Regions from separate parts of the Paenibacillus sp. G2S3 genome, predicted to be linked through region 2. Evidence: riboswitches for the same ligand, from Rfam matches in the RefSeq annotation. Region 2 holds a riboswitch; each other region holds the start of a gene.
What was found. Region 2 has a riboswitch for cyclic di-AMP ahead of QNH28_RS24695 (TrkH family potassium uptake protein). Riboswitches for the same ligand answer to the same signal wherever they lie in the genome.

Region 1 (10,676 bases), 1.2 Mb from region 2:
CTTAGCTCGTTCCGAAGGTGTTAGGAAGACAGCAAGCTTCTGATTGATGGCAATAGTGGATACACCGGATTGTATGGACAATAGACCTTCGACCATCATCATTCGAACTTCAATTTCTCGTTTGGAAAGTCGTTTCAGCTTATTGGCAATAGGATGCCATAATACGTAACCTGTAAAGATACCGAGTAGTGTTGCGATGAAGGCCGCCCCGATTGCTGCAGCCAATTTGTTCATATCACTCATATCAGCTAGCGCGGCGATAAGCCCGATAACGGCCCCGAGTACGCCAAGTGTAGGAGCATACATACCTGCTTGTGAGAAAATGAGTGCGCCTGCTTTATGTCTATCCTCTGTGGCGTGGATATCCTCCATGAGAACATCACGGACAAATTCCTGATCATTTCCATCAATAATCATCCGCATGCCATTTCTGAGGAAGTTATCTTCTATTTCATCGACTTTAGACTCGAGAGCCAGCAGACCTTCACGCCGTGTAATAGACGCCCATTCCATGAACATAGTAATTAATTCGGGTTTACTGATTAATTTCTTTTTGACAAAAATCATTTTAAACAGACTTGGAATCTTCTTGACCTCCGAGAACGGAAAGGCCATAAAGATGGAAGCTGCCGTACCTACTAAGATAATAACGTAGGCGGCGGGTGTGGCTAAAGCGTGAAGAGGAGCGTGCTTGAGGATCATACCCCAAATTACTGCAACTAGACCAAAAATTAAACCGAGTATTGTTGAAATTTCCATTATGCACCTCGTCCATGAGATTATAAGATGTGTTCCGACAAAGCCGCGTATATCATCCTTGAAACAGCGGCAAGGCACTCTGTACGAAACCGAATAACGTATATTCTTATTTATCGACATCATTCCGTTTTTTGTGAAGTCATTTTTTCGGCTATAATGGATAAGGTAAGTAATTATTCATCTGTGGAGAAAACGGAGTGATACATGTGGGTGTGAAGCATGGTAGAGATTACGGTGAAATCTTAACGGATTTGACCGAGGCTGTCGGACGAATTTCCGATGGGTACTTATTTTTTGAAATGGATCCGGAAGAGTGGCAAGAATTGCCGCAGGAATCCAAGCTGGAGGTATGGGAGGCACTGGCTGAGGATCTTTTCTTCGCGCTGGGTAATGAACCTATGATTGAGGTGGGGAGCGGCGTTATCATATACGATAAAGACACGCACCGCATTAATATTTTAGTCGGAGAAGAGGATTTAGCCTCTGTTATTTTGATTTAAGAAGAGGTTGCGGTAGGAGTAATTTGCCCGTAGTTAGTAGCCCGTGTTAAAATTGGTATAGCCGAGTTATAATCGCTGGGATTCTTGAATACATTTAATCGAAAATATTGCCTTTATCCTGGCACATCCCTTGGACCTCAGAAGCTAAGGGATGTTTTGTTTAACGAATAAGACGAGTAAAGGGACCTGCGGATTTTACTGCAATTTCTAGTAAGGGAGGAAACGAATTGTTATTTACGGAAGAAGAACTGCGTGAACAGATCAGCAAGCTGGAAGGTTGGAAGCTGGAAGAGAATACCATGGTGCGAAAATATATGTTCAGCCAATATATGAAGGGTATTGCTTTCGTTGATGAAGTAGCGACCATTTCAGAAGCCTTTGATCACCATCCACATATTACGATTGATTATAAGACAGTGACTTTACGACTGAAATCAAATGAGGAAGACGGTATTACAGCTCTAGATATTCGAGAGGCACATGAATTTAATGAAGCCTTTGAGAAAAATCGTTAGTGTCACCCAAACTCATAAATAAACGCCCGTGCACAGATAGTAAACTATCTTCTGGCACGGGCGTTTTTAGTTGCTTAGGTAGATTATTTTTTCTCTGAGAGCCAGAGGGCGACGTTGGCAATCTCCTCGGGGGCCAACTTCTCCTTAAAGGAAGGCATTTGACCGCGTCCTTTAGTGACGATGCTGTAGATTCCTTCAGCATCATGCTGACTACCTTCATTTTGAAGGCTAGGTCCAACTCCACCTTGAAGCTGATCGCCGTGACAGGTGATACAGCTGGCTTTCACGGTTGCTTCCGCTTTTGCCGCATCCAATTGAACTTCCGGCATCGTGGGCTTATTCTGTTCAGCTACCTCTTCTTTACCTGGAAGTGTAAACATAAGTACTACCGCAAAGGCACAGGCGGCAAAAAACAAACCGCTCATGATCCATTTCTGCATCCCAGTTCGTCCCTTCTATGTAAGCTGCTCCCTACATTATAGCTCAAGGTGAAGCGTTATCATAGGGTTTGTGACAAAAAAATGAACGATAATGCCATCAACTCATTGAAAAATATGGAATTTAATATTATTTATCATAGACCATGCAATAAAAAGGTTTGTTTCCTGTGGGAGTTAGGCGCTCATACGTATCTGTAATCGTAAAACCACACTTTTGGTAAGTTCGGATCGCCCGCTGGTTCCAGGTCAATACCTCTAGATCAATCTCACGCTCAGGATAACGAATCAAGGCGGCTTGCACGATCGCATCTACGAATAGTTTTCCTAAACCTTGGCCACATAGATCGGGGTGCATGCCAATTCCCAAACGAACAACACCTTCCATTGGAAACAATTGCGCGAATCCGCACAAAGTGCCTTGCCCATTTAATATAGAGACATATTGCTCATTCCGTAGCTGAGGGTCACCGAACTCAATTTCAAGAGCCTGCATTTGCTCCCAGGGCATCCAGCCATAAATATCATAGGGGGCAGTGTAATCCCAGTTGCAAATCTCTTCCGCATGACTGGTCTCCATAGGCGCTACATGAAAAGTAACAGAGGGATTTATCATAAGGTCAAAGACCTCCTTTCACGGGGGTGTTAACTCAAAATATAAAAAAGTAGTTTCACACCATACTATATGTCTTAGATTTTTCGCTTAAAACGCTCACTGTCGATATAAGGTCACCGAAGGCGGTTATGCTTGTAGCTAATTATATACAAAAAGAGGGATAGTCAACTCAGAAACTTTATGAGAATTATTGTTTTACAAATTCTGAGAGGGGTAATTATTAAATAAGACAAAAAACAAGCTCTTCCCCAAGAATTAACATCTTGGAAAAGAGCCTATGTACGATTTACTTATTGAACATCATCATTATCTTCTGTCTCAGAAGCAACAGAATGATAAGCATCCGTGCTCATAATTCGTTTAGCACCGATGTAGCGTTTCACGTAGTAGCTATCACTCAGGGAGCTAATCGTTACACCGCGAGAGGAAGATGCATGTGCAAACTTGCCTTCACCGACGTAAATACCGACATGGGAGACACCCTTACCACTTGTATTGAAGAATACAAGATCTCCAGATCTTAAATCATCCTGGGAGATAGCAGTACCCATTTGATACTGGGAACCTGATTGGTGTGGTAGGTTGATACCGATTTTATCAAACACATACATTGTAAATCCGGAGCAATCAAATCCATTTGTGGAGATGCCGCCGGATACGTACTTACTTCCGATGGTCTTGTCGATCACTTTATCCATTTTGGAATCGGCGAAAGCGCTTCCTGCTCCGATGGTGAAGATAATGGAAAAGCTAAGTACTGCTGCTGCTAGCTTCTTCTTCAAAAGTGTATACCCCTTCCGGATGCCTACGAGGTTAGCTTAAGGGTTCGGTTGAAGGTCCCCTATGACCCCTCTAAAAATGGAGGTCAATTCACCCAAAGTTGGTTCCCCCGTTTCCCTAATAGTTAGGAAACTCGGCTCAAACTGTTGATTAGGAATAGCTTGTAATCAATACATGACAAAACCTTTGTAAATAATAACTTAATGATTACAAAAATGTTACTAAAATCTTACTGCAGTTATTGTAACAAAGAGAATGTCGCTTGGCAATCGTTTTTAACATAATCATGCAGAAAAATTCGTATTTTTAAAGACAAATTGCATATGTAAGCGATAATATTAAACTAATTTTTATATTTATTGAAATTTTTATCAAATAAAAGTGTTTAAAGTCCGTTCTAGTGGTGTAAAGAATAGAATAAGGCAAAAGAAAACCTGGATTCGATTAAGGTAATAATCAAATCCAGGTCTATATAATTGTAATTGTGAGGTTATAGTTGTGGGGAAGTATTAATCGTAGGCTACAGCTTGATATGATGTAGTACTCATTACTCTTTTAGCGCCAACGTAGCGATTGGCCCAGTAGGACTGGCTAAGTGAAGTGATAGTCACTCCATATGAAGAGGATGATTGTGCGAATTTTCCGTTTCCAACATAAATACCGACATGGGATACGCCATTGCCCAATGTGTTAAAGAAAACCAAGTCACCTGAACGCAATTTACTTTTAGCTACAGGAGTTCCGACATTATATTGAGCTTTTGAAGTACGGGGCAAAGAAAGGCCCACCTTCTTGTATACATACGTAGTGAATCCAGAACAGTCAAACCCGGCAGTGCTAGTACCTCCGGTTTTATAGGCAACTCCAATAGTCTTTGAAATAACACTGTCCATTTTAGAGTCTGCAAAGGCACTTCCTCCACCAATAGAGAATGCCATCACAAGTCCTAGCGCCGCAGCGACGCATGCTTTTCTTAAGTTCTTCAAAAAAATTGTACCCCTTCCAATGCCTGTGAGGTTAGCTTAAGGATTCGGTAGAAGTTTCCCTATGATCACTGCAAAGCGAGATCAATTCACCCAAAATATGGTTCCCCCACTTCCCGGTGCAAGGAATTCGGCGTTTTATGCACCAGACAGTGACTTATCGACAAGATTACGATAAATACATGAAGTTATGTAGAAATCGTTTCAAATGATTACAAACTTGTTACCAATGGAACAGGACTTATTGTAACAAAGTCTTTATGATTTTGCAAATCCTCATAATTTGTCTATAACGCGAAAGAGTCCCAGCTCCTGATTTAGGAACCGGGACTCTTATATTATGTGTTGTAAGGCTTTAAATTATTGTGGAAATGCTTTACTGCACCATAGATGATATTGAGCGGAAATTCCCCACATTTTGAAGAGTGTAGAAGGCAATGGGGAGATTTGACGTATGATCAGCGCTGGCAGACCAGGGCAGAAGAGACCGGTAAGTCCGCACACTAGCAGAAGGATCAGACCCGCTGCACCAAGTATGATTGAAATTCCTATTGCTGGAATCAGCGACTTTAAGCAGATGAATAGGGAGGAGAACATCCCCGTACCACTGGTATAACCAAACTGCATATATAGAAGGAACAGGCGCACGATAAAAATGTATATAAGCCATGCCAATACGTATGGAACTAGATGAAGTAACAAAGAGTAGTTCAGAAAGGAGGTTAAGAACAGCCCGTACATTTTTGGAGCAAGCCAATATAACGGAAGTAGAGCCAGTACCCATTCGATCAGACTGAAGATAAACACTGGAAATCCATAACGCTTCATGCCGGGAAAAAAGAATAGGCCACGCTCTCCTTTTCGCTCCTGATGGAGTTCATGCAGTAATCCGGCCCTTATGAAGGGCGAGAGTAGCAACCGCAACACAACAAGCCCTAGGAACATCCATAACCAAGTACGTATCGCAGGATCTGTGTTCAAGCTGAACTGTCCTTCGACATAATAGAGTAGTCTGCCCATTCCGCTGCCGCCAGCAGCTTTATCTGGATAGCGTAGTAGAATTGGAACGATAGCAGACCGGATGAAACCGTACATAAAGTAGCCCCAGAGCAGTCGGTAGATGAAGAGCAGAATCAGAATATAAAATTGCTCCTTCATGCTTTGCCAGCCGCGGGTTATCGATGTTCTCACAATCATTCACCTCACCAGACAAGAGTTCCGAGCACGGTTTCAACTAGTTTAGTTACACTTAAAGTCCAGCGGGAAAGTGTTTTGGGCTCTATTTCCGCCAGTCTGAAGTTATTAAGATGTTTGTTTTCTAAAAGAACGGTATGCTCAGGATCAATCTCAGCAGAGAGGAGAAGATTATCGCTTAACAACTGGAATGTAGTCTCTGCTCCTTCACCGTTCCAGACCCGCTCTGCCGCAGAGCCATCTGCGAATGTGAATTTAATGGGAACGTCCACGTAATGGCTCCCTTTGTTTGTAATCTTTACTATGGATTCGTAGCTCTGAGCATCGCTGCTGCCGTTCTTTTTAATCGTAATCGTATCTATTGAGAAATCAGGAGCACCACCACCATAAACATAATCTTCGAAATAAGGCTGCCATGATTTTTTGGTTACCTTCTCAACGACTTTTTGAAAATCAGACGTAGTGGGATGCTGGAAACGGAATTTACGTGCGTAAGTGGACATGATGCTGTTCATTGCTTTAGTGCCTACTTGGCGTTCGATATCCTTAAGTACTAGCTTTCCGCGAATATATACATTTCGGCTATACGATTCTGCCCCATCATATTTCCATGTCTCTAAGTTAAGTGGCTCTGATTTGGTCACCAAGCTGGACTGCAGAGGGAGATTAGTTTTTATACCGTATTCTTGCTCCATGAGTCTGTCTTCAGCGTAAGAAGTGAAGCTTTCATCTAGCCAAGCCTCCTCGAATTCATTGCTGGCTATCATACCGTAGAAGTATTGATGGCCAATTTCATGAACGACGGTTCTTTCAAGTGAGGTGTCAGGAGATGAGTCAGTGGCTCCAAATGCTGTAACGAGTGTAGGATACTCCATTCCTCCAGCCCCATTGCCCTCCTTAGGTGGAACGATAATAGACAGAGTCGAGTAGGGATAAGGACCATACCATTTGCTGAAGTAGGTCAGGGCAGCCTTAGCGGCCTGAAGGTATCGTTCCTTTAAGTCTTTGTGCAATGGATCGAGATACACCTTAATCCGTACACCAGGTACTTCTGGCGTAGAGAAGGCTTCTTCTGCTACTGTAAAATCAGGGGAAGCGGCCCAAGCAAAGTCATGGACATCGTCAGCGTAGAACTGATATATTTTTTGATCTTGTTTCAGCTTGGCATTCTTTACAGGAAATCCAGTCGCAGCTACCGTATAGTCGGAAGGAACCGCAATCGTTACATTATAGATGCCAAAATTGCTGTAAAACTCAGAGGTGCCGTGATACTGATGCAAATCCCAGCCTTCTTCCTTAACCCCACGTGTGCCCTTAGGCTCGTATACACTAAGCTTAGGGAACCATTGCCCAGCCATCACGAAATTCCCTGATACGCCCATACGGGCAAATATTTTGGGAAGCTGGACCTCGTACTTGAGTTTAAGTGTGACACTCTCTCCGCCATTAACTGGCTGTGGGAGATGTACCTTTAGGAGTGTCTTGTCGTTGACGTTACCATCATCGGGTTGTACAAATTGCACTCTTTGCATTAGTGATGTTCCTTCTGTTGTGCGCAGATCGGTTAAAGTCATACTTCCGAAGCCATTCTCTGGCATGGTGTCACCTCGAAGCGTTCCTCCGGATTCCTTCATAAAGGTAGTATCTGGCGAAGCAAAAGCATTTGGATACATATGAAAATACAGATCACTTACTGGTTTTGAACCGGGGTGTGTCCAGGTTACCGTCTCAGAAGCGATTAAAGTTTCTGTATCAGGAACAAGCTGAACATCGATGTGATACTCGACAACGCGTTGGCTTAATGCCTCTTCTGCTGGAACGGGGGCGCTATCAGGCAAAGCCTGCTGTGGTGCAGCTGCAGGAGCTGTGCCGCTTGAGGACTTGGCCTCTTTTGAAACAAAGCTAGTAACAGAAGATGTAGAGTTATCCCCCGAATAGACCCATATTCCTCCTAGTAGCACGAGGGCGGCCAGGGTCGCAAAGATGATGATGTACCTTAATGACAGTGACTTCATACTGTGATTCCTCCCGTGACAAGCATCTACGGGATGTATATGTTTGCAATCGCCGCATTATTAGCTAAAATTAAATTATTCGTAAGAGGAAGGGTGTGCACTCGTGGACAACATACAACCGGAGGGCAAGAAACAGATTGCCTTAAATATTGTGAATGCCAAAAGTAAACATAAAGGCTTTGGAGCGGGCTCTATAGAGCTCAATAACGTATCGCCTGTCATTATTGATGGCGGTGAAGCGGTCATTGATATCGGTGCCATGCATGCCAAGAGTAAGGTTGAAAAGGGTATTAAATTCTCCATGAACCGTGAGGACGTACCTAATGGAAGACAGGTTTGGGTGGTATGGGTAGCAGTGGACCGTACCCAGGATAGTCAATTCTATGGTGGAATAACAGCCTGTGAAATGTGGATCGATACGGAAGCGCGTCGCGGTTGGAAAATTCTCGCCGAGCATGTCAATAAATTGGATGCTGCTCTAAAACGCAAAATCGATGTAGGAGGGCTTGGCGCAGTTGAAAAATCTGCCCTGAAATCCCTATTGATCTCACATAATGAGGCTTGGTGGACTGCGTCCTCCGATGAACTTAAAGCTTCACTGGCCGAGTAGGAACGAATTACCCGGTCAAGATTATCTGATACAGCAAAAAGGCTTCGACATCCTGAAATAGGAGAGTCGAAGCCTTTTTGCTATACATTGAATTAGCTTACAATTTACCTGCCGTACTAAGTTTACGCTTGAGTTGACTTACTCTGGCTTGACTGATCCCGAGGATTTCAGCAAGCTCTTTCTGATTGGCATATGGATGATCTTCTATGGCCCGCTCCAGGCGTTGACACATATCCTCTGTCTTCGTCTTCCGGATCGTGCTGCTGTGCTCTGACACTTCGCTTGCAAAATCCTGGCGCGCCTCCGGCACTTGAGACATGCGTTCAGGATCGGCAATTTCTTTTAGACAGCTACTGCAAATAAATTGCTCTTTATAGTAGGTGACATGGTCGTGGCTTCTGCAAAACGTACATTCTGTCGAGGTGTACTTCCTGAGTATGATGGTGTTATCGTTTAGTATAAAAAATTCGATAGGATCACCAATGTCGATATTACGAGTCATACGGATTTCTGCGGGAACCACAATTCTCCCAAGACTGTCTAAACTCCGGATCATGCCTGTATCCTTCATCCCATGTCCCTCATTTACATCTTTATATTTTGGTTGCTAATAACTATTATAGCAGTAATTGTGAGTTAAGAGAATGGGGTGAATACAATTAATAAAGCGGTTACAACCTATATGGGAGAAGTGAAAACCGAGTTTGGCCATGCTATGGATTTTACAATGAATAAGTAATAAAAAAAGAAAAACCTCTTCATTAGATGAAGAGGTTAATTCAACCACCAGCGTTTAATATTGTTCCACAGGGAACGACTTTCTTCAGCAGGATCTACTTTGCTTTGCACATCATCGACGGCGGGAGCTTTGCCATGTTGATCACAGTATTCAGTGGGCTCAGTCCCACTAATGAAAGTCTCCAGTTCTTTTTCGGGACAGGCTGCTGTAGCTAGCTTGCCGGATTGCGGATTGATGTAAACACTCACCACGCCATCTGGAATGGGAAAAATCTTAGGCGGGATATTTTCCAGCGCTTTTTCAGTAAACTCCGCAAAAATTGGAGCTGCCCGTCGACCGTCGGTAGTTGTGATGTCGCGCCCCTTGTCATATCCAACCCAAACTGCAGTGGATAGCTCGGGAGTGAAGCCTACCATCCAGCCGTCTGTATCCGTAGTTCCGGTCTTGCCGGCTACCGGACGTTTGATTATAGAAGCTACGCGATTTCCTGTTCCCCCAGTCTCAAATACCCCCTCCATTAAACGGGTCAGCACATAGGCGGCAGAAGGCTCTACAACGGCTTCACCCTTTGGCTGTGGTGCTTCATACAGCACCATACCATTGGAATCCGTTATTTTTAGAATGGCTGTGGTTGGCATTTTCTGACCACTGTTTCCAATAACAGCGAAGGCCGCGGCCATTTCTAACGGACTGATCGGTGAGGTGCCGAGTGCCAGTGACGGCACGCTTTGAAGCGGACTATCAATGCCCATCTTGGCTGCCATCTCGCTCACTTTATCCGCGCCGATCTTCATGATCGTATTCACAGCATAGATATTGTCGGATGCTGCAATGGCTTGCCGCATATTGATTTCGCCCAGGTACTTATCCCCGAAGTTCCGAGGCTGGTAGGTTTTGCGATTGTTATCATAATGGAACATCGTTGGCTGGCTTTTGAAAACGGAAAGACCAGTCATCTCTTTAGAAGAGAGTGCGGCTAAATACATGATGGGCTTAAAGGACGAGCCAGGCTGACGTGTGGTGGCCAGTGCATGATTGTATTGGTTGGTGCGATAATTTTTTCCGCCGACCATTGCTTTGATGTAGCCGGTGCGAGGATCGATGGATACAAGTGCGGTTTCCAGATCACTTTTTTGATCCATCTCTTTATCGACTGCTTGTTCTGCGGCATGCTGCATGTCAGGGTCAAGGGTAGTGTAAACATTTAGCCCCCCTTGTTCCAGCTCATCACTGCTGATGTGAAGAGATTCTGAGGCCAGATTGCGGATGTAATCTCTGAAATATGGTGCAGCCACAGTGGTATCCTTCTGGCCTTGTGGTTTTAAGTTCAAGTCCTTCTGAACAGCCTGTCCTGCTTCCTCTTGTGTGATTTCTCCTAAATTAGTCATGACGGTTAATATGATTTTTTGGCGCTTTTTAGCGTTGTCTAAATGATTGTACGGTGAATAATAGGTCGGTCCTTTTGGAATCCCGGCTAGCATGGTACTCTCTGCCAAGTCTAAATCCGCTGCAGATTTGCCAAAATACA
Region 2 (10,676 bases):
GCTCCTTTTGTGGATGTTATTCCACTGCATGGGGAGAATCAACGGGGGACGATTAGATAAGCCTGGAATATAAAAATCCGTTTCTTCCTGAGGAAGAAACGGATTTTTATTATACGATGATTCCCTTACTCCGAAATGAACTTAATGATAACCATGCCGAAAAAGACAACAGTCATAAATGCAGTCATTCCGAAAAATCCATTCATTAAATCGCCTAGATCATTGCGGGGTTCTTCGTTGATATGTTCTCGTGGGTCCCGTACTTGCGCGTTGACATCCATAGCTTCTGCCTCCTTACAGGGACAATGCCTGTATTGTTAAGATGCAAATTGAGTTGACTATTATGAAATAAGTCATTGACATTTAATGCGCTTTCTTAGAGTATACCGAAAGGCTGGGGAGATTGTAAAGAAAAGAGTAACTTAAAAAAATTAGTTTGAGGGCAATATAATTGTATGTGATATATAACATATCCCTTAAAGATATGTTATACTGGAATTGTGTCGGTAAGTGGTAATTTGGTTATCATATTACATGAAACAATTTATTAACTTATATTTTCGGAGCAGCTTCCATAAACTAAGCTTTGGTTTAGAGTGGAGTAATGTTTCGTAAAACTTTAGAGGAGGAACAATATCATGGCTATCGTGAACGTGTCTGACCAAACCTTCAGTAACGAAGTGGAAGGTCAAGGTACTGTAGTAGTAGACTTCTGGGCTCCTTGGTGTGGTCCTTGTAAGATGATTGCTCCAATCTTGGACGAATTGTCCGCAGAACTGGGAGACAGCGTGAAGATTGCAAAATTGAATGTGGATGAGAATCCGGAAACGGCTTCCCGTTTTGGCGTGATGAGTATCCCAACCCTGATCTTCTTCAAAGATGGTCAACCGGTAGATAAAGTTGTGGGATTGAACTCCAAAGAATCCCTGAAAAATATCGTAGCTAAACATCAATAATTGTTAAATGCTACTGTTCGGGCCTCGGCCCTGCCGCTCAGCGCCTTCGGTTCATTCCGGAGGCGTTTTGTGTGCTGAATGCCAACTAATCATGGGTCCAATTTAGCTGGAGGGGATCATTTTGGACAATATCCGCAACAAACTGGCTCTATTACCCGACCTGCCCGGGTGCTATCTGATGAAGAATGAAGAAGGCACCATTATTTATGTGGGTAAGGCGAAGGTACTTAAGAATCGGGTTCGCTCTTATTTTACAGGCAGTCATAATGGTAAAACTCAGCGGCTTGTCGCTAACATTGCTGATTTCGAATATATCGTTACGTCCAGCAACATGGAAGCGCTCATTCTTGAGTGCAATCTGATTAAAAAGCATATGCCGCGTTATAACGTACTTTTGAAGGACGATAAGACATTTCCTTATATCAAAATAACGAATGAAACTCACCCGCGGCTTGAAGTTACACGTCGGGTGATTAAAGATAAAGCAAAATATTTCGGCCCTTATCCTAATGGTTATGCTGCACAGCAAACGAAAAAGCTTCTCGATCGTATGTATCCGCTCCGTAAATGTGGCGTAATGCCGAAGGAGGTCTGTCTTTACTATCACATGGGCCAATGCTTGGCGCCTTGTGAGAAGGAAGTGCAGAAATCCGAGTATGAGCAGATTACGCAAGATATTGCTGCTTTTCTGAGCGGAGGCCATGATGCGGTTAAGAAGGATCTACAGCAGAAGATGCAGGAAGCTGCTGAGGAATTATATTTTGAACGGGCGAAGGAACTCCGGGATCAAATTATCCATATTGATGCATTGATGGAGAAACAGAAGATTAACACCACTGATACTAAGGATCGTGACGTATTTGGTTATGCGGTAGACAAGGGATGGATGTGTGTACAGATTCTGTACATGAGACAAGGGAAGATGATTCAGCGTCACTCCTCTGTCTTTCCGTTCTATGGGGAAGCTTATAGTGACTTTATGTCTTATGTGACGCAGTATTATAGTGATAATCCCGCCTTGCCGCAGGAAATTCTTCTGCCCGATGTGCTTGACGAGGAAGCAGTGGTTGATACAGAAGCTAAACCGGCGATTGTCATTGCTGCTCCAGCCGAAGATGATCTGCAAAAGGGGGAAGATACCCCCGAATCGCCGGAAGAAGCTGAGGCCCGTGAGATGGCCGCTGCAGAAGCATCAGCAGCAGGTGTCGTTGATGCCGCTGGTGGCGCCTCTATTCTACAGGAGTGGCTCGGTACCAAAGTGCTAGTGCCACAGCGTGGCCTTAAGAAGCAGATGGTCGGTATGGCCTGCCAAAATGCAACAGTCGCAATCGACGAGAAGTTCCGGCTTATTGAACGAGATGAAGTACGTACCTCTGGTGCTGCGATTAGCTTAGGTGAGAGCTTGGGGCTCGAACGCTTAAGCCGGATCGAGGCATTCGATAACTCGAATATTCAAGGGACCAATCCGGTCTCTGCGATGGTTGTCTTCATTGATGGCAAGCCCGCACGAAAAGAGTATCGTAAATATAAGGTTCGTACGGTAGTGGGTGCGGATGATTATGGAACGATGCGCGAGGTCATCAGGCGGCGTTATGAACGAGTGCTGAAAGAGAACCTGCCGATACCAGATCTAATCGTAGTCGATGGTGGTAAAGGGCAGATATCCTCAGCTATTGATATTCTGGAGAACGAGCTGGGGTTATTCATTCCGGTCTGCGGCCTCGTTAAGGATGATAAGCATAAGACGGCTCAGCTTTTGGTTGGAGATCCGCCAGAACCAGTCGCTTTGGCGCGGGATAGTCAGGAATTTTATCTGTTGCAACGGATTCAGGATGAGGTGCATAGGTTCGCTATTACCTTCCACCGTGAACAGCGTGGGAAGTCCATGGTGACCTCTAAGCTGGATTCCATACCAGGTATAGGGGAGAAGCGTCGCAAGGCGCTGCTTAAGCATTTCGGATCGCTAAAGAAAATTAAAGAAGCCTCCATAGAGGATTTCAAATCACTTTCTATTGGCGAAAAGCTGGCTAGTCAAATCCTTGAGGCGCTCAAGGATGAAGAGCCAGCGACATAGGCATTTGACATGCTGGAATGATATTTACGTAAATATAAAAAGGTGTCATAGCAGGCTTCTGCTGTGACACCTTTTTTTCATTATCGGATTTCCATCCACCCGTTACTTCTTTAAATTACAGATGTAGGTTCAACCGGCTTAGGTTCTGATTTTTGCGGAGGATTAAACCGATAGACGATGTAGGCGACTATGAACGGCATGATAATCGCGAAGATACCAGCCCCAACATTCACGCTTTCCTTCATAAAGATCAGTGTGGCGCCCATCAAAATGCTGTCAAACACAACGTGACTGAACATGACGGCAATAAAGCCGTAACGAAGGAAAATATAGCTAAAGAGCAGCCCGATCACGGTCAGCTCAATAGGACGGGAACTGATGGGGTAGATCGGATACAGCGTATGGCCAAACGCCCAGACCAGCGTGGTGATCAGGCAAGCAATGAACGTGCTACGGAATACTTTTTTCAACATAGGAATTCCGAAAAAACGATAAATAGCTTCCTCGGATAAACCAGCGAGCCATGCAACGATGGGCAGCAGCCAAGCATATCTCATGTTGTAAGGAGATTGAGTAGCGTCAGTAGTGGACCAGTTCTGCAAGGTAAATGATAATACGATGAACATAAGGGTCTGCACCCCTAGCAGCACGAATGCCCAGACGTATCCAGCCCGGATGCTATCCAGTACATATTTTCCATAGCCAGGCTCTTTGGCACGGGGCCACGGATTCATCCCTTCTTCTTTTTTCCAAAGGCCGTCCCCTCCAACTAAAGAAAAATAGAGCAGGGAGGACATTAGAAGGCTATATAAGGCATAAATGATGAACATAATGACGGAAGTTATCTGAGCCTCGAGTCCTTCACCTGAGGATTCAGGAAGCATATTATAGGTGCTGATCATCATGATTACAAAATAAGCCGAGCTTAGGAATATTCCACGCTTAAAGGAGGTATGTTCTCTTCTAAGTATGCTGTAGATAAGTGCCAGAAGTCCTAAAGCTAAGGTAGGCAGACCGTAGCCGAATAGAGTAAGCTTTTCCGCGAGAGAGGTCTGGTCCTTCACGTAGGAGGTATGCCAGGCTGGAGCAGTGAATCCTGCTTTAAAGCTGGATACCTGTTCGCCAGCGAAATCGAAATAATAGTGTAGCAAGGATTCACCGATCTGCACGGAACGATCTGTATACACGAGCCCGTAGTTTCCCGTATTCGACTCAATTTGCAGCTTGGCGGGATTCACATCCCATTCCTGAAGCCAAGGGCGGGCAAGATTTTCTTTTTGTGCTAGAGACAAGGCAGTACCCTTGTCCTCTTCTTTTGCACTGGTGGATACAGTGCTTGGTAACCCGGCACCTGATCCTTCTGCACCTTGTGTGAAAGCGACAACTGCGCCAGTATACATATTGAGGTCAACGGAGATCAGTGGCTCTTGTTCCGCTGAAGGACTAAGTGTTACACGGAAAATGTCAAAAGGATATCGTTGATCCAATTTCTTCTTTGTATAGTCCTCCAAAAGCTTCTCGCGGGACATATAACCATAAAAGGAAGAGTCCGTTTCGTACAGTACATTCCACTGATCATTTGGTGCATGGGTGTAGTTTAGCTTTTGTTCTGCGAATGATATCGCTTTGTCGCGGGCTTCCGCCTTGCTGATGACAGTAGAATCTTCCCCGGCAGGGCTATTTAGCACCGAGGGAGCAATCTGAAACATAATAAATAGAATAAGACCGATAATGCCCGAGATGATGAGCCTCTTGGAGAGGGCACGTTGCTGTAAGGGCTGGCCAACGGGATTCATGTAACGCCTCCTTGTAAACTGACAATGTTATGTTCCATTATAGTATTAGTGCCATGATAGTTACAAAAATCATCGTATATTCTTTTTATGGGTAATAGAGATATTATAGAATAGGTAACTGAATATATACCATGAATTTAAGGTGATCATTTCTTCATTTTTCATGAAAATCGATGCAATTGCAGGGAAAACACGGAAAAGTGATGAGAAAAGGCACTCCTATTGGTACATCCTCTCCAAACCGCATTTTTCATTTGAATCACCATTAATAGTGTCTTTGTGATTTATCGAAATAACATATATAATTTGTATGCAATTGTATATAGCCGAATTTCAGGTGAAAACGGGGGAACCACAAGAAGTAATGAAAAGATGAGTATACGCCGTAAACGGTGTCTTTATTCATCAGGGGTGAATTTCGTTCTAGGAACGAATAGGGCAGCCTGCACAGTCCGAATCCGTCAGCTAACCTCGTAGGCTAATTTACTGCAGGGACCAAGGGTAGCATTGGTTTTCCAGTGCTTTTTTTGTTGGAATTCTTTAAATTAGATAAGAGGGTGAGCATAGTGGCTTCACAGTTTCGCAGGGTTTCTGAATCAAAGTTTCTGAAGCTCTCTCCGCCTCAAATTATGGTGCTCGGTTTTGCATCGATTATTCTGATAGGCGCCTTGCTGCTTATGCTTCCCATTTCGAGTACTAGCCAGAATGCATTGAGTTTTATTGATGCGTTGTTTACTTCGACTTCGGCAACCTGCGTGACAGGACTTGTGGTGCTGGACACCGGGACGACATTCACCATTTTTGGGAAAACCGTGATTATGGTGCTAATCCAGGTCGGCGGCTTAGGGTTTATGACGATGGCGACCTTATTTGCCATGATGATGAAACGTAAAATTTCCTTGCGGGACAGACTGATCCTACAGGAAGCGATGAACCAAGGCTCAATGGAGGGGATTGTTCGACTGATCCGGAGGGTACTTATTTATTCTTTGGTCATCGAAGGCTGTGCAGCGGTGCTACTGTCCATACGCTGGGCATTTGATATGCCGCTCGGCAAGGCCATTTATTTTGGGATATTTCATGCGGTATCCATGTTTAATAATGCTGGATTTGATATTTTCGGGGATTTCCGGAGTTTAACCGATTATGTATATGACCCGCTTGTGAATATCGTAGTGATGTTTCTGATTGTCTCCGGCGGAATCGGTTTTATTGTCATGTCGGATCTGGTGGAGTTTCGTGTCAAACGTAAATTATCTTTGCATAGCAAAGTTGTACTCTCTACCACTGCAGGGCTTATTCTTATCGGCGCTTTGGTCATTTTTATATTTGAATTTACGAATCAGCGCACACTGGGTAATCTGAATTTCGGCGGCAAAATATTATCGGCATTCTTTCAGTCTGTATCGCCCCGAACCGCTGGTGCCAACACGGTGGATATTGCCGGGCTGCGGCAAGCCTCGCAGTTCTTTATGGTTATCCTTATGTTTATTGGTGCATCACCGGGTTCAACAGGTGGCGGGATCAAGACTACAACCTTTACCCTTATGATTGGTGCAGTAATCGCGATGCTACGCGGGCGTGAAGATGTTGTGCTGTTCCGTTATCGATTGGCTCAGGAGCGTATCTATAAAGCGTTGACGTTAACTTTACTGGCTTTACTATTGGTCCTCTCTGTGTCGATGTTACTGTCCACAACAGAGGATAGTAATTTCTTAGCAATACTATTCGAGACGACCTCAGCCTTTGCTACGGTTGGACTAAGTATGGGGCTGACACCTGAACTGTCTGTTATCGGCAAGATTCTGATTTGTCTGACGATGTTTGCGGGTCGGCTAGGTCCATTAACATTAGTGTATGCGCTTGGACCAAAACAGGGTAAACCATTGTATAAGCACCCAGAAGGTAAAATAATTATTGGATAGGAGTTAATCCGAAATGAAAGCACAGCAATTTGTAGTAATCGGCTTAGGCCGCTTCGGTTCAAGTCTCGCGCTTGAGCTGATGGAAATGGGCTACGAGGTGCTCGGCATCGATCACCAAGAGGAGCGCGTGGAGGATATGAGCGATCATCTGACGCATGCGGTAGTGGCTGATGCTACAGATGAAGGGATTATGCGCTCGCTCGGCGTACGGAACTTTGACTGTGGGATTGTAGCGATTGGTGACAATATGGAACGAAGTATTCTGGCGGCGATATTGTTAAAAGAGATTGGAGTCAAGCAAGTAGTAGCCAAGGCGATCTCGATCCTTCATGGTCGTGCGTTGTCCAGGCTGGGCGTAGACCGGGTTATTTTTCCGGAGCGGGATATGGGGATTCGGGTGGCGCATCAGCTCGTGACGCCCAATTTGCTGGATTATATTGAACTGTCCAAGGATTATAAAATCGTTGAGCTAACCGTGCCTTCCTGCATGAACGGGAAAAGCTTGTCGGATTTAAATACAAGAGCGAAATATGGCTGCAGTATTGTTGCCCTGAACCGGGAAAGTGGAATTATAGTTGCTCCAACGGCGCATGATCATTTGAGTGAGGGCGACGTTATGGTACTCATTGGTTCTAATGAAAGTATTGATCGATTTGAGGAGGAAGTTGTAAACCAAGAATAAATAGTTAAGCCCTCCGTCCTTACATGGGACGGAGGGCTTTTTAAATCTAGGTTGCACAAGAGAAACAGAGATTACTTCTCTCGTTCCGTCAGAAACATCTCTTCTGTAACCTGTACCAGGCTGCGAGCCGCTGTGCTCAGGCTTCCATCGTCACGGTAAATCAGACAGGTAGTTCGCTGCGTCTGCTCCAGCTCCTTAATATGCAGAGATACCAGCCCGCCGCCGTTTAACAGCTGCGGACGCAGATAAGACTTAGGCAGCAAAGCAGCCACATTGACCGTCGGCAGTAGCCGCACGATGGCTTCGAAGGAGTCAATCTCCATACGTACGTCTGGATCAATCCCACAGCGCTGGAACAGATCGTCTGTTAGACGGCGATACCACGTGCCTTTGGAGAAGAGGATCATGGGCAGCCGGGACAGATCATCCATGGTTAGCTTTGATGATTGATTCAGAGGATGATGCTCAGAAACAACCAGTCGAAGTTGATCCTCAAACAGAGAAATACAGCGCAGCCCAGGCTCTTGGATGGAGGAAGCGATTAGACCTATATCTGATTTTCCTTCACTGACAGAGGAGACAATCTCATGCGTTCGGCCTGTGATTAGCTTCAGCTCTGCTGAAGGGTATTTCTCCATATATGCATTAACCAGTGGAGGCAGAGTGGTCTGCAGTGAGGTGAGTGACGCCCCTAAGGTGACCAGCTTTGGCTCGCCTTCTTTGTATTTAGACAAAGCCTCCAGAAATTTAGAGCGCTGCTGCCGTTGTTCAAGCGCGTAGGAATAAGTAAGACGCCCAACCTCGGTTAACTCCAGCCGCTTGCCATAACGATTAAATAACGCGACACCCAGACGTTCTTCCAGCTTGGAGATTTTACGGGATAGGGCAGGCTGGGACAGATTGAGCTGGCGTGAGGCCCGATTTAAACTGGAATGCTCTACAACCGCTGCAAAAACATCTAAATCGTCAAACATATTTATGTTCCTCTCGTAGTGCAATCTATAAACAGTGGTGACGAAATTCATAGCCTTGAAGACAATACTTCTTGCTCCATAAGGGAATAAAAGTTTTGTCGGAAAATGTTGCTTCTCTAAATGAGAATTATTATCATATAAAATCTATTCTTATGCGTTTATTGTATAACGATTAATAATTAGATTGCAATTCCCTTATAAGGGAAAAAGGAGTAACATGAAAAGTGACACAAGATATTCACAATTTGTGAAAAAGAAAACAAAGTCCGGGAAACTAAAGGATAACAGTAAATATAGGCGTTTTGTCGTTACATAGTCTATGTTATCCTGTGTCAATTGTAGTTCCGGCGGTGAATACACATTAAAATGAAAACGCTGTTTTAATCGGAAAGGGGTACTTTGTATGAAAGGATTTTATTCCAGAAAGATTCATTCCTTGCTAGGCGTTATCCCGCTTGGAGCCTTCTTCATTGAGCACATGATGACGAATTTTGCGGCTGTAGAGGGTGGCGCTTCCGGTTTCACTGACAGTGTGATATGGCTGAATAGCCTACCGCTTGTCTTCTTCCTGGAATTGTTCGGTATATGGCTTCCTCTGCTGTACCATGGCGTATACGGACTGTATATTGCCTATCAATCCAAGCCGAACTTGAACCGTTTCAACATTGAAAGAAACTGGCGTTATACGCTACAACGCATTACAGGAATTATTACCTTTATCTTTATAGTCTGGCATTTGTTCCAAACCCGGGTACAGGTGGCAGTTGGTAGTGTAGAGCACGAAGAACTGGGCGGTCTGATGCACGATATTGTGACTCAACCACTGATGTTGACACTGTATATTATCGGTATCGTTGCTGCATGCTTTCACTTCTCGAACGGCCTATGGTCTTTCTTGATCAGCTGGGGAATCACGGTAGGACCTCGTTCACAGCGGGTATCCTCTTACCTTTGTCTCGGTATATTTGTTCTTGTAACATTCATGTTCCTCATTTCGCTAGTCACTTTCCGTGATGCTGAATTTCAAAGCGCAGCTTCCGTAGCTCAGTCCATAAAGACTTTCATCTAAGGAATTACCCTCTCAGGACTAGATTCCAGAATCCTTTCTGATATTTTTGATAAAAGGAGTGAACTATCATGGCAACAGCAAATATCATTATCGTGGGCGGCGGTCTGGCCGGCCTGATGGCTACCATCAAGGCAGCGGAGTCCGGCGCGCATGTTCATTTATTCTCATTAGTTCCTGTAAAAAGATCACACTCCGTTTGTGCGCAAGGCGGCATCAATGGCGCTGTAAATACGAAAGGGGAGGGCGACTCCCCTTGGGAGCATTTCGACGATACCGTTTATGGTGGTGACTTCCTGGCAAATCAGCCACCAGTCAAGGCGATGTGTGAAGCGGCACCGGGCATCATCCACCTTATGGACCGGATGGGCGTAATGTTCAACCGCACACCTGAGGGATTACTCGACTTCCGTCGTTTCGGCGGTACGAAGCGCCATCGTACGGCATTTGCCGGCGCAACGACAGGCCAACAGCTTCTGTATGCACTGGATGAGCAGGTGCGCCGCTGGGAGTCTGAAGGTCTTGTAACGAAACGTGAGAACTGGGAGTTCCTCTCGGCCATCATCGACGATGAAGGCGTATGCCGCGGCATTAGTGCCCAGAATCTCAAGACGATGGAGATTGAGACTTTTCCTGCAGATGCTGTTATTTTGGCTAGTGGCGGGCCTGGTATTATTTTTGGTAAAACGACGAACTCCGTCATTAATACGGGCACAGCCGCAAGTGCGGTGTACCAACAGGGCGTACATTATGCCAACGGAGAATTTATACAGATTCACCCAACGGCTATTCCAGGTGATGACAAGCTCCGCTTGATGTCAGAATCAGCACGTGGTGAAGGCGGTCGTATCTGGACTTATAAAGACGGAAAGCCATGGTATTTCCTTGAAGAGAAATATCCGGCTTACGGTAACTTGGTGCCGCGCGATATTGCTACACGTGAGATTTTTAATGTGTGTGTAGATCAAGGGCTGGGCATTAATGGTGAGAACATGGTGTATTTGGACCTCTCTCACAAGGATCCGAAAGAGCTGGACGTGAAGCTCGGCGGAATTATTGAAATTTACGAAAAATTCATGGGGGATGATCCTCGTAAAATACCGATGAAAATCTTCCCGGCTGTGCATTATTCCATGGGCGGTATGTGGGTTGATTACAACCAAATGACGAACATCCCTGGTCTGTTTGCGGCAGGCGAATGTG
Region 3 (10,676 bases), 1.7 Mb from region 2:
CTTGATGTATGCAGCTGTAGGTTCGATTGTCAGCCGTACGGAGGATCTGGGCCAAGCGGTTATGCCAATCATGATGTTAGGCTTCGTAGCATTCTATGTTCCACTGTTCAGTATCTCCAATGCGGATACTCTACTGGTTAAGGTAGCAAGTTATGTGCCTTTCACCTCTCCATTGACCATGCTGCTTCGAATTGGTGTTGGTGAAGTTGCGATCTGGCAGGTTATTGTGTCATTGGCCATCCTGCTTGTTACCACGTTTATCTTTGGTTGGTTGGCTGCCAAGATCTATCGCACGGGCGTATTGATGTACGGTAAACGTCCAAGTATTAAAGAGATCAGAAAAGCGATGAAGGCTTACAAGATCTAAGTGGCTTCGTATTACTTTTAAGGAGTGGTAATCATGACTAAAAGTGAACAATACAATATGATGCTTTTAATGAGTTCGGTATCTCTGGCTACGGTTAGTAGAATGCTCTCGACCAATGGGTCCACTTTAATGGATTTCACTCAGGGTGTATTGACTGGTATTGCCATGGTGGGGATGATTGCGGGATTGTGGATGTACGGTAAGGCGCGTAAGAGTAAAGCGTAATAGTAGGAAATAAGGAAGCTGCGGCATGTGCCGTGGCTTCTTTCTTTTTTGTGTACGTATCGTAAAAGTTATGTAGAGGGACGGTATCTCCTTTTCTGATATTCATTATGACGGAGTAGATCTTAGCTATGTGGAGCTTGATTCTGATGATGGCTTATTGGAATCAAGCTTCCTCCGGACTCAGAAGGCGTTATTTGCGAATAAACTGCCTTTGGAAGATAGTTGCGGACTTCAGTGCCCCTATTCGATATGAATGGGGCTGCGCTCAAATATCTTTTCCCTTTGAGGGATTATACAACGGACAAATTACCACTAGGCAGCAAATCCTCTTGAGCAGTCATTTGCTCCCGCACATGCCTAAGCTGCGCTTTCAGTACAGGAACACTCTTTTGCAGAATGATGCTTATTTGAGGTAAAGATAGCTTTAGACCGTACCACATCACTTTTACGAGCTGCTCCTCCCAAGGCAATGCCTTGGCAGACAGGAGAGACCGGCGTGCGTAATAATCGGCGCATTGTCGGATACAAGAGCGGTAAGCTTCGATAGAGAATAGCTGGCTTTCGAAGCTTTTTTGACGAAATATTTTATGAAGCTCTTTAAAAGTACGGATAGTAACCTTCTCGGCTTCTGCTGATTGTTGTAACAACATGGAACTGAGCGTATAGATTTCATTCGTACACTTTTGAACACACTCTGCAAATATAGTACTGCGTCTTGATTCGGCAGGTAAGGGGTCAGGCATGATAAACACGATCCTTTCAGAATGAGTAATGGGATGAACCTATAATATAGAAAAGTAAGAAATGGATTTGTTGATAAGCTCGTTGGTATCAGGTTCTGGATAGCTATGTTTTTGAAGCGCAACACTGGACATTGCTTTAGACGGTTTATAGTATAGCCGCCCTCCTCTGGAATCTCTTCCACCGGCGACCGCTCTGTACAGACGACCTTGCTCAATATGACCTGCAAATGATTTACCCTGCAGCTTGGCTTTTAAATCCTGTAAAGCACCTTGAACTAGCTCAAACTGAGTCTGATCCCACTCTGAACCATGGATACGCACTTTATCTATGGCTTCCTCAAGTCGGCAATGGTATATCATTCTGAGAAAAGAGCTCCATTTAATGAGGTCGAAGGTTTTGGTATTGGCAGAGATAAGACACGCTCCCCAGCTGCTACCTCCTTTGCAGGTAAGTTTCAGAATGCCATAACGACTGTCTGGTTCGGCCTCCATTCCATAGTGAATAGGCTCAGGTGAATCAAAGACGAATACTTCAATGCGAGATAGTCTTCGCTGGTCCATGACAGGTTTCTCCTCCTTAGTTTTGCAAAAGCTTAAGCTCAACATGGTGAGCGACGTTAGCCTTCTCTATATAAGCGAGCATTTCAGCTTCGTTCTCACAGACTGCGGCATGCTCCAGCCATAGTCGGAATTTCTGTTTGCGTATAACGGATAAATGTAAGGGAAAAGTGTTGCGGGATCTCATTACGTACCAACCGACAGCAACATCTTTCCAAGGTTCTTTAAAGGCAGTGAGCCAAGGGAAACGTTGGTGTGCTGCCCAATCCTGCAGCTGCTGTTTTTCTCGGATATTTTTATATATTTCGTATATAATTTTTCGGTCCATACAGCGTTCACAAGTAGAAGGGTTGCTGAAATGGCGCAGTGCTTCAATCTGGTTCTGACCAAATGCATAGCCGACAATAGTTCTGTGATGATCTTCTTCGAACCATAACGCTCCAAAGCAAACATAATTTAGACTTATCGGCTCAAGTAGCCCTTGCTGAGTTCCCCAATAATAGTGTTTCATTCCTTTCACCCCGTCCAGCATGCTATTACCCGAGTAGGTTCAGGTAACGCAAAAACCGCAGCAAGAGGAGGACCTCTGCTGCGGTTTTGGATTACAGGTGTATACACACCTGTGCCAAAGCGTGGCGGATCAAGGGTCTCTCTCTTTACGCTTACGAGGTTAGCTGTCGGATTCGGACGGTGAGAGTCGCCCTACCTATGCGAGACTTGAATAGTCTCCTTCGGATTCACCCCAAGTAGGCCATGTGGCCTGATGGTTCCCCCGCTCCCTGCAAATGCAGGAACTCAGCGTTGATTTCATTTCGTGAATTAGATTCAACCCGAATCATACTCTTTTCAAGGTGTTTCTGTAAAAACAGAAAGTGTTCTTTTGAGCGCAATTTAAACCATATCCTGCCGACTGCGACGAAAAAGGAAGCTATATAGGTATTTATTACGAGTTATCGAGCCTCTTCCTCGCTTAATCTCGGTTTCTTGTTTCCTTACCTATAAAGGCGATTTTTGGTGATTTCTCCATTTGTGGTGAATAAAATCACATGGTAAGACCATTTTTCGCTAATTGAGCCAAAATGGAGCAAACAAGAGATATAGAGAGATTGGATATCAAGTAAGCGCTATCCAATGCTAAAATAGTTTTTAATTTGCATTATTTTGGCATCAATCAGGTTTTACAATACTTCCTGCATAAGGGTATGATTACTCCTGTTTCAACAACAATCGAATATTTGATCCGCTTAATTTCCGATAAGGAAAGCGGGGGAACCAACAATCGGCAGACGATGTGAGAGTCGGAAGCCGGTTATGGGGTGAATCCTGTAGAGGGTGCGAGTGAGCTTGCATCTATACAGGTAGGGCGACTCTCACCGCCCGAATCCGACAGCTAACCTCGTAAGCGTATGTAGAGAGGATGAGTGCAATGTGACCGCTAGCGAGCCACAGAGGAGATCCTTTGTGGCTTTTTGCTGTGCTTTTTATTAGCAAAGCATATATGGAGACCCTCACGAAGAGGTCGTTAAATTCATCATTAGCGGTAGCTTTTCTTAAATGATCAGGGTGAACACTTTCTGATCTTACAAGTAAAGCATTTGAGGAGAATAAGAGATGACGGATCAGAATGAATATGTGCTTGTATGTGCGCCAACGAAGGCTGGAGAACATTTCATTAAACTACTGAAATTCAGAGGTATTAAGATGGCGGGATTGACCAACAATGTGGCTGAGAAAACCTTACTCGAGGAGATGGGTGTTGAGCAGGTCATTCTAGTAGATACCCGCCATCAGAACACTTGGTTTCGCCCACCGTTCCCGGTAGGCAGGGTATATCTGTTCGAGAGCAGTTTTACGTTATGCTGCCGCTACATTCAGATGTGCCGCACCTGGACGACGCAGCCGATTTTTGTAATCACAAGCTCAATAAATCCTAGATTGGTCTATAAAAGACTTGGCGCGAGTTATGTAATCTATTCCCACAGTGGTGATGCTGATTTTCTGATCGATAAATCACCTCATCAAGGATAAAAGAAGGAGTGCGGGAGATATGATGGATCTGTATATGGTGGCTTCATTAGCTGTAATTTACGGGTTATTTTATGGATTTATGCGCTGGTGCGCAGGTGTAGTTGAGGATACAGGGAGGGATAAGCTGTGATTCTAGTAATCGCTGTTACCCTACTGCTGTTTGTATATCTGGTTTACGCATTGATTCATCCGGAGAAATTTTAAGGAGGGGCATTCATGGGCATTTTACAAATTGTTGCTGTAATCGTAATTCTCATCTTGCTGGTTAAGCCGATGGGCACATATTTATATCATGTATTTTCTAATGAACCGAACCGTACGGATCGATGGTTTGGAGGCATGGAAAAAGGAATTTATAAGCTGCTCGGCCTGAAAAAACGGGACGGTATGACCTGGAAGAAGTACGCCCTCAGCTTTGTTTTAACGAATATCGTACTCGTTACTTTCAGTTATATTGTTCTTAGATTACAGCGAGGACTACCGTTAAATCCGAATGGAATTGCGGATATGGAACAGACGCTTTCATTTAATACAGTAATCAGCTTTATGACCAATACGAACCTGCAGCATTACAGCGGGGAGACGGGACTTTCGTATTTTTCACAAATGGCTGTCATCACGATGATGATGTTCACGTCTGCAGCGAGCGGATTTTCTGTTGCGGTGGCCTTTGTCAGAGGGATCACAGGACGGAAATCAGTAGGGAACTTCTTCGAGGATTTCGTTAAAGCACATATTCGTGTGTTCATTCCGCTAGCTTTGCTAGTTTCGTTGGTACTGGTAGGACTACATGTGCCGCAAACGCTCAAGCCATCACTTGAAGTCACTACACTAGAGGGCCAAACACAACAAATTGCTATCGGTCCAGTCGCTTCTTTGGAGTCGATCAAACATCTGGGCACCAATGGTGGCGGCTTCTTCGGAGCCAATTCATCCCATCCTTTTGAGAACCCTAATCCACTTACGAACGTGCTGGAGATTCTCTCTATGTGGATGCTGCCAGCTTCGCTCCCTTATATGTACGGATTGTTTGCCAAGAACAAACGTCAGGGCTGGGTTATTTTTACCGCAATGATGACCTTGTTCGTACTACTTCTGGGATTGAACTATTATGCTGAATCGAAGGGTAATCCGGCGATCAATGCACTAGGAATCGAATCTTCACAAGGTAGCATGGAAGGTAAAGAGGTGCGCTTCGGCATACCGCAGTCTTCCTTGTTTACTTCAGTAACAACCGCAGCTACGACAGGTAGTGTTAACAATATGCATGATACGCTGACACCGCTGGGAGGCATTACGCCTCTTGCACTGATGATGCTCAACAATGTCTTCGGAGGTAAAGGTGTCGGACTGATCAATATGCTGATGTATGCGATTCTGGGGGTCTTCCTATGCGGTCTGATGGTCGGTAGGACACCGGAATTCCTCGGACGGAAGATAGAGGCTAAGGAGATGAAGCTGATTGCCATTGCGATCCTTGTTCATCCATTCATTATCCTTGTGCCAACCGCAGCTGCATTTCTGACCGATTTGGGCCAAGGGGCGATTACGAACACTGGATTCCATGGACTCAGCCAAGTGTTATATGAATATGTCTCATCTGCCGCGAACAATGGTTCAGGATTTGAAGGACTTGCAGACAACACAACCTTCTGGAATGTTACAACCGGGATTGTCATGCTGCTAGGTCGTTATGTCTCTATTATCGCAATGCTGGCGGTGGCAGGTTCTCTGCTTAAGAAGAAGCCGGTTCCTGAGACGATTGGCACATTCCGCACAGACAATGGTCTGTTTACCGGTATTCTGATTGGTACCGTAGTAATTATCGGTGCGCTGACGTTCCTGCCGGTCATTGTACTCGGCCCCATTGCAGAATATCTAACCTTACGGTAGGAAGAGGGAGAATAAGATGAGTACTGTAAAAAGAAAAAAGCTGCTGACGGGACCCATACTCCTTAGCGCTGTAAAGGATAGTTTTATAAAGCTTAACCCAGTAACGCTAATCAAAAATCCAGTCATGTTCGTGGTAGAGGTCGGCACGATCATTGTCCTCCTCATGGTGCTGGCTCCTGGATATTTTAATGCAGAGCAATCGATAGGCTTCAATATCACAGTGTTGTTCATTCTGCTGTTTACAGTGCTGTTTGCGAACTTCGCTGAAGCACTGGCGGAAGGCCGGGGTAAAGCCCAAGCCGATTCGCTCAAAAAAACAAAACAAGATATCACAGCTAACAAACTAGTTGGAGGAGCGGTGAAGACAGTCTCTTCCTCAGAGCTGCGTAAAGGAGATATCGTCATCGTCAGTCAGGGAGAACTCATCCCTGGTGACGGTGAAGTGATTGAAGGGCTGGCTTCCGTAGATGAATCAGCGATTACAGGTGAATCTGCACCTGTAATCAAGGAAGCTGGTGGGGACTTTGGTTCCGTTACAGGCGGCACGCGGGTCGTCAGTGATGAGATCAAAGTCAGAATTACTAGTGATCCTGGTGAGTCGTTTCTAGATCGGATGATTTCCCTCGTTGAAGGGGCGAAACGTCAGAAGACACCTAATGAAATCGCGCTAAATACGCTTTTGATCAGTCTGACGCTGATTTTCTTGATTGTAGTAGTGACCTTGCGGCCGATTGCGACTTATCTTGGTGTTGATCTAGACATTCCGGTGATGATCGCTTTGTTGGTCTGTCTAATCCCGACAACAATCGGGGGACTGCTCTCCGCAATCGGAATAGCGGGTATGGACCGAGTGACCCAGTTTAATGTACTCGCGATGTCGGGTAAGGCCGTTGAGGCTGCTGGTGATATTAATACGATGATCCTAGATAAGACCGGTACGATTACCTTTGGGAACCGGATGGCGAGTGAATTTGTACCTGTCGGAAATGAATCGGAAGCGGAGCTTACGGCATGGGCGGCCATTAGTTCCTTAAAGGATGAGACGCCTGAGGGACGATCTGTAATTGAGCTGGCCAAGAAGCTGGAACGCAGCTATGACAGCAAGCTTGCTGAAGGTGGGGAATTCGTAGAGTTTAAAGCGGAAACTCGGATGAGTGGTATTGATCTCCAAGATGGACGCTGCGTACGTAAAGGTGCGGTAGACTCCGTGAAGAAATGGGTACAGTCGAAAGGTGGGGTCATTCCCGCGAACCTGGACAGTAATTCTGATGCTATCGCTCGGATGGGGGGAACCCCATTAGCGGTTGCGGTAGACAACCGGATCTATGGACTTATTTACTTGAAAGATACAGTTAAGCCAGGTATGAAAGAGCGGTTTGATGAGCTGCGGAAAATGGGGATCAAGACCATCATGTGTACGGGTGACAATCCGCTGACCGCAGCTACAATTGCCCGCGAAGCGGGTGTAGATGATTTCATCGCTGAAAGTACACCTGAGGATAAAATAGCAGTCATTCGCCGCGAACAGAACGAGGGCAAGCTGGTTGCGATGACAGGGGATGGTACGAATGATGCTCCTGCCCTTGCACAAGCTGATGTGGGCTTAGCCATGAACAGCGGTACTACAGCTGCTAAGGAAGCAGCAAATATGGTCGATTTGGACTCTGACCCTTCGAAGATTATTGAGGTCGTTGCGATTGGTAAACAGCTGCTGATGACGCGGGGTGCGTTGACAACATTCAGTATTGCTAATGACATCGCGAAGTATTTCGCCATTATTCCAGCGATGTTCATGCTCGCCATTCCGGAAATGGAAGCCCTAAATGTCATGGGGCTAGGCTCGCCAAGCTCGGCTATAATATCCGCCTTAATATTTAATGCGATTATTATTCCGCTGCTCATCCCACTGGCTATGAAGGGTGTCTCGTATAAAGCTATGAGCTCTACGAAGCTGCTCGGACGTAATATTTTTATCTATGGGCTAGGCGGAGTGGTTGTTCCTTTTGCGGGCATTAAGCTCATTGATATGATCGTAAGTGTATGGATTTAATGACGTATTGACTAATCATTGAAAGGGTGAGAGCATCGTGAATAACGGAAACTCCATGGAGGACACTGAAGAGCAGTTATCATCTTCGAAAGGTGCTTATTTCTTTATTATTGTACGACTAAGTCTAGTATTTATTGTTCTTTGCGGAGTGATCTATCCTCTGACGACTACAGCGCTTGCCCAGGTTCTGATGCCGTCGCAAGCGAACGGTAGCTTGCTTAAGGATGATGCTGGAGTAGTTGTAGGCTCGGAACTCATCGGGCAGAACTTTACGAACCCAGCTTTATTTCATGGTCGTGTATCTAGTATTGAGTATAAAGCAGAAGCTTCAGGCTCCAATAACTACGCGCCATCCAATCCGGATATGCTGCAGCGGACAAAGGATTTCATTACGCAGTGGCAGCTCGATAACCCAGATGTGCCTATGAACAAATTGCCAGTCGATCTGGTAACCAACTCGGGTTCGGGGCTTGATCCGCATATTACACCTGCTTCGGCTATTGTGCAGATTCCTCGGATTAGCAATTTAACCGGTATTCCTGCCTCACAGCTGGAAGAGCTCGTGAATAAGCATACCGAGGGTCGTGATTTGGGGCTGTTCGGTGAAGAACGGGTAAATGTGTTGAAGCTGAACATGGATCTTCAGAAACTATCGAACAAATAAATATAGCAAATGTCCCTGCCAGATCTCTAGAATCGGGCAGGGATATCTTGCTTTCTTGGAACAGAAGGGTACATGCATGATCGGGTTTATTAAGGAGTGGTCTTGATGGGAACATACCGGAGGAAGACGCCGGAGGAACTGCTGCTCTCGATCTATGAGCTGCATCGGGGACGTCTGAAGATCTATATCGGGCCCGTCAGTGGGTCAGGTAAAACGTATCAGATGCTTCGTGAGGGCCAGGCGCTAAAAACGCAGGGAATCGATGTCGTGATCTGTGCGGTTTCGACGAATCAGAGTCCAGAAACTAAGGATCAGCTGGGCGATTTGGAACGCATACCGAGTATTCATTGGTTTCAGAAGGATATCGAGAAGAAGGATCTTGATGTAGAAGCTATTGTGGCACGTAATCCGGAAGTTGTGCTAACCGATGGCTTGGCTCACCAGAATCGCGAGGGTGCGGAGAGGTCTGGAAGACTGGAAGATATCAAATTTTTATTAAGCAATGGGATTAGTGTCATTACAACTGTAAACGTATACGAACTGGAGGGTGCAGCGGATTTAGCGCGGAAGTGGACCGGGATTGAGGTAGAGCATTCTCTTCCTGCTGAGGTGCTTACCCTTGCCGATGATATCGTTCTAATTGATGTGACTCCAGAAAAAATACTTCAACGCTTGTCCGATGGACATTTAGGGAAGCACCAGCAGAGATCGCTTTTTAACAAGGGTAATTTAAGCAAGCTGCGGGAGCTGGCACTTCGGATGGTCGCTGAGGATGTTAATGATTCACTGGAGAAACACCGGGAAGAACAAGGGTTACAGGGAGCTTCGGGGATCGCAGAGAAGGTGCTGGTGTCCGCACAGTATTATTGGAATGGCTCGATCCATATCCGACGTGGACAGCAGATCGCCAAGCGGTTAAATGGGGATCTTTCAGTAGTGTCATTCTGGAAGCAGGGGCTCACCCTTTCTAAGGAAGCAGCTACCTTTAAGCGTTCTCTCTGGAAGCTGACCGAGAAGATTGGTGCCTCTATGGAGGAGATTACCTTTCGCTCGAAGCGGGAGATCCCTCGTCTGTTGGTAGAATACGCAACGCGGCACAATATTACCCGAATCGTTATGGGACACTCCAAGCAGACCGCTTGGCAGGAATTATTGAAAGGCTCGATCGCCAATTCATTACTGAAGCAAATCCGAGGTGTGGATGTGTTCTTCGTGGCGGATCGCGCAGATCGGGAGGGAGAACGTGTACTTCCAACCCGGCAGAGTCGTAATGAACGCAAATCCGATGCCTATCACAGGTTAAGCAGTCAGGAAGTAAAGGATAAAATCGATGCGATTCGCAGAGGAACCTTTAAGGTATATATTGGGGCAGCTCCCGGTGTGGGCAAGACTTATAAGATGCTACGTGAAGGGAACGATCTCTTGAAGAGAGGGATCGATGTCGTAATCGGGCTCCTGGAGACACATGGCCGTAAAGAAACCCTTGAACAAATCGGCGATTTGGAGACCCTTCCACGTCTACGTATGGAGTACCGCGGGACTGTTCTTGAGGAAATGGATACGGCAGCAATTATTAAGCGTAATCCAGAAGTCGTGCTAGTGGATGAGCTTGCTCATACCAATATGCCAGGTAGCAAACATAAGAAGCGTTATATGGATGTTATGGAACTGCTGGATGCGGGAATATCTGTGATCTCTACCGTGAATGTTCAGCATTTAGAAAGTCTGAATGACGCAGTAGAGCAAATTACAGGCGTTAGAGTAAGAGAGACTTTTCCGGACAGCATTCTACAGCGGGCTAATGAGGTAGAACTTATCGATGTATCCCCCAAAACACTTCAAGAGCGGATGAAGGACGGGAAAATATATGCCATGGCCAAGGTGGATCAGGCGCTGGGGGCTTTTTTCAAAATCGGGAATTTAATTGCCCTTCGGGAGTTAGCGTTGCGGGAAATTGCTGACGATGTAGATGAACGGTTAGAATCTTGGGAACGTGTCGGTTCGCTACGGGGGCCTTGGCGGCGTCAGGAAGTCATTTATGTGTGTATCACCTTGGGGGATCATGCAGAGCGCTTAATTCGGCGTGGTTTTAGGATTGCTTATCGTCTAAAAGCTTGCTGGTATGTTACGTATGTTCAGGAATTAAAA

Region 1: another riboswitch for cyclic di-AMP. It lies ahead of QNH28_RS00540 (C40 family peptidase); the one in region 2 lies ahead of QNH28_RS24695 (TrkH family potassium uptake protein).
Region 3: another riboswitch for cyclic di-AMP. It lies ahead of QNH28_RS02655 (hypothetical protein); the one in region 2 lies ahead of QNH28_RS24695 (TrkH family potassium uptake protein).

Annotation. Positions count from the first base shown of each region.
Region 1 is NZ_CP126095.1:110,372-121,047, forward strand. Features, by position in the region: gene motA (flagellar motor stator protein MotA) at 1-759, opposite strand, end outside; gene QNH28_RS00520 (hypothetical protein) at 966-1,259, shown strand; gene QNH28_RS00525 (4a-hydroxytetrahydrobiopterin dehydratase) at 1,487-1,774, shown strand; gene QNH28_RS00530 (c-type cytochrome) at 1,858-2,214, opposite strand; gene QNH28_RS00535 (GNAT family N-acetyltransferase) at 2,342-2,827, opposite strand; gene QNH28_RS00540 (C40 family peptidase) at 3,118-3,609, opposite strand; cyclic di-AMP (ydaO/yuaA leader) riboswitch at 3,615-3,756, opposite strand; gene QNH28_RS00545 (C40 family peptidase) at 4,117-4,545, opposite strand; cyclic di-AMP (ydaO/yuaA leader) riboswitch at 4,599-4,736, opposite strand; gene QNH28_RS00550 (hypothetical protein) at 4,951-5,781, opposite strand; gene QNH28_RS00555 (M1 family metallopeptidase) at 5,793-7,799, opposite strand; gene QNH28_RS00560 (YwhD family protein) at 7,903-8,409, shown strand; gene QNH28_RS00565 (AbrB/MazE/SpoVT family DNA-binding domain-containing protein) at 8,507-8,980, opposite strand; gene QNH28_RS00570 (transglycosylase domain-containing protein) at 9,184-10,676, opposite strand, start outside.
Region 2 is NZ_CP126095.1:5,613,263-5,623,938, reverse strand. Features, by position in the region: gene dnaI (primosomal protein DnaI) at 1-60, shown strand, start outside; gene QNH28_RS24715 (YqzM family protein) at 126-281, opposite strand; gene trxA (thioredoxin) at 639-956, shown strand; gene uvrC (excinuclease ABC subunit UvrC) at 1,078-3,030, shown strand; gene QNH28_RS24700 (CPBP family intramembrane glutamic endopeptidase) at 3,141-4,826, opposite strand; cyclic di-AMP (ydaO/yuaA leader) riboswitch at 5,141-5,322, shown strand; gene QNH28_RS24695 (TrkH family potassium uptake protein) at 5,456-6,751, shown strand; gene QNH28_RS24690 (potassium channel family protein) at 6,765-7,433, shown strand; gene QNH28_RS24685 (LysR family transcriptional regulator) at 7,505-8,407, opposite strand; gene QNH28_RS24680 (succinate dehydrogenase cytochrome b558 subunit) at 8,811-9,476, shown strand; gene sdhA (succinate dehydrogenase flavoprotein subunit) at 9,545-10,676, shown strand, end outside.
Region 3 is NZ_CP126095.1:581,796-592,471, forward strand. Features, by position in the region: gene QNH28_RS02635 (ABC transporter permease) at 1-367, shown strand, start outside; gene QNH28_RS02640 (hypothetical protein) at 401-592, shown strand; gene QNH28_RS02645 (hypothetical protein) at 883-1,242, opposite strand; gene QNH28_RS02650 (hypothetical protein) at 1,375-1,896, opposite strand; gene QNH28_RS02655 (hypothetical protein) at 1,913-2,404, opposite strand; cyclic di-AMP (ydaO/yuaA leader) riboswitch at 2,539-2,704, opposite strand; cyclic di-AMP (ydaO/yuaA leader) riboswitch at 3,125-3,314, shown strand; gene QNH28_RS02660 (hypothetical protein) at 3,505-3,921, shown strand; gene kdpF (K(+)-transporting ATPase subunit F) at 4,048-4,125, shown strand; gene kdpA (potassium-transporting ATPase subunit KdpA) at 4,138-5,814, shown strand; gene kdpB (potassium-transporting ATPase subunit KdpB) at 5,831-7,864, shown strand; gene kdpC (potassium-transporting ATPase subunit KdpC) at 7,920-8,528, shown strand; gene QNH28_RS02680 (histidine kinase) at 8,634-10,676, shown strand, end outside.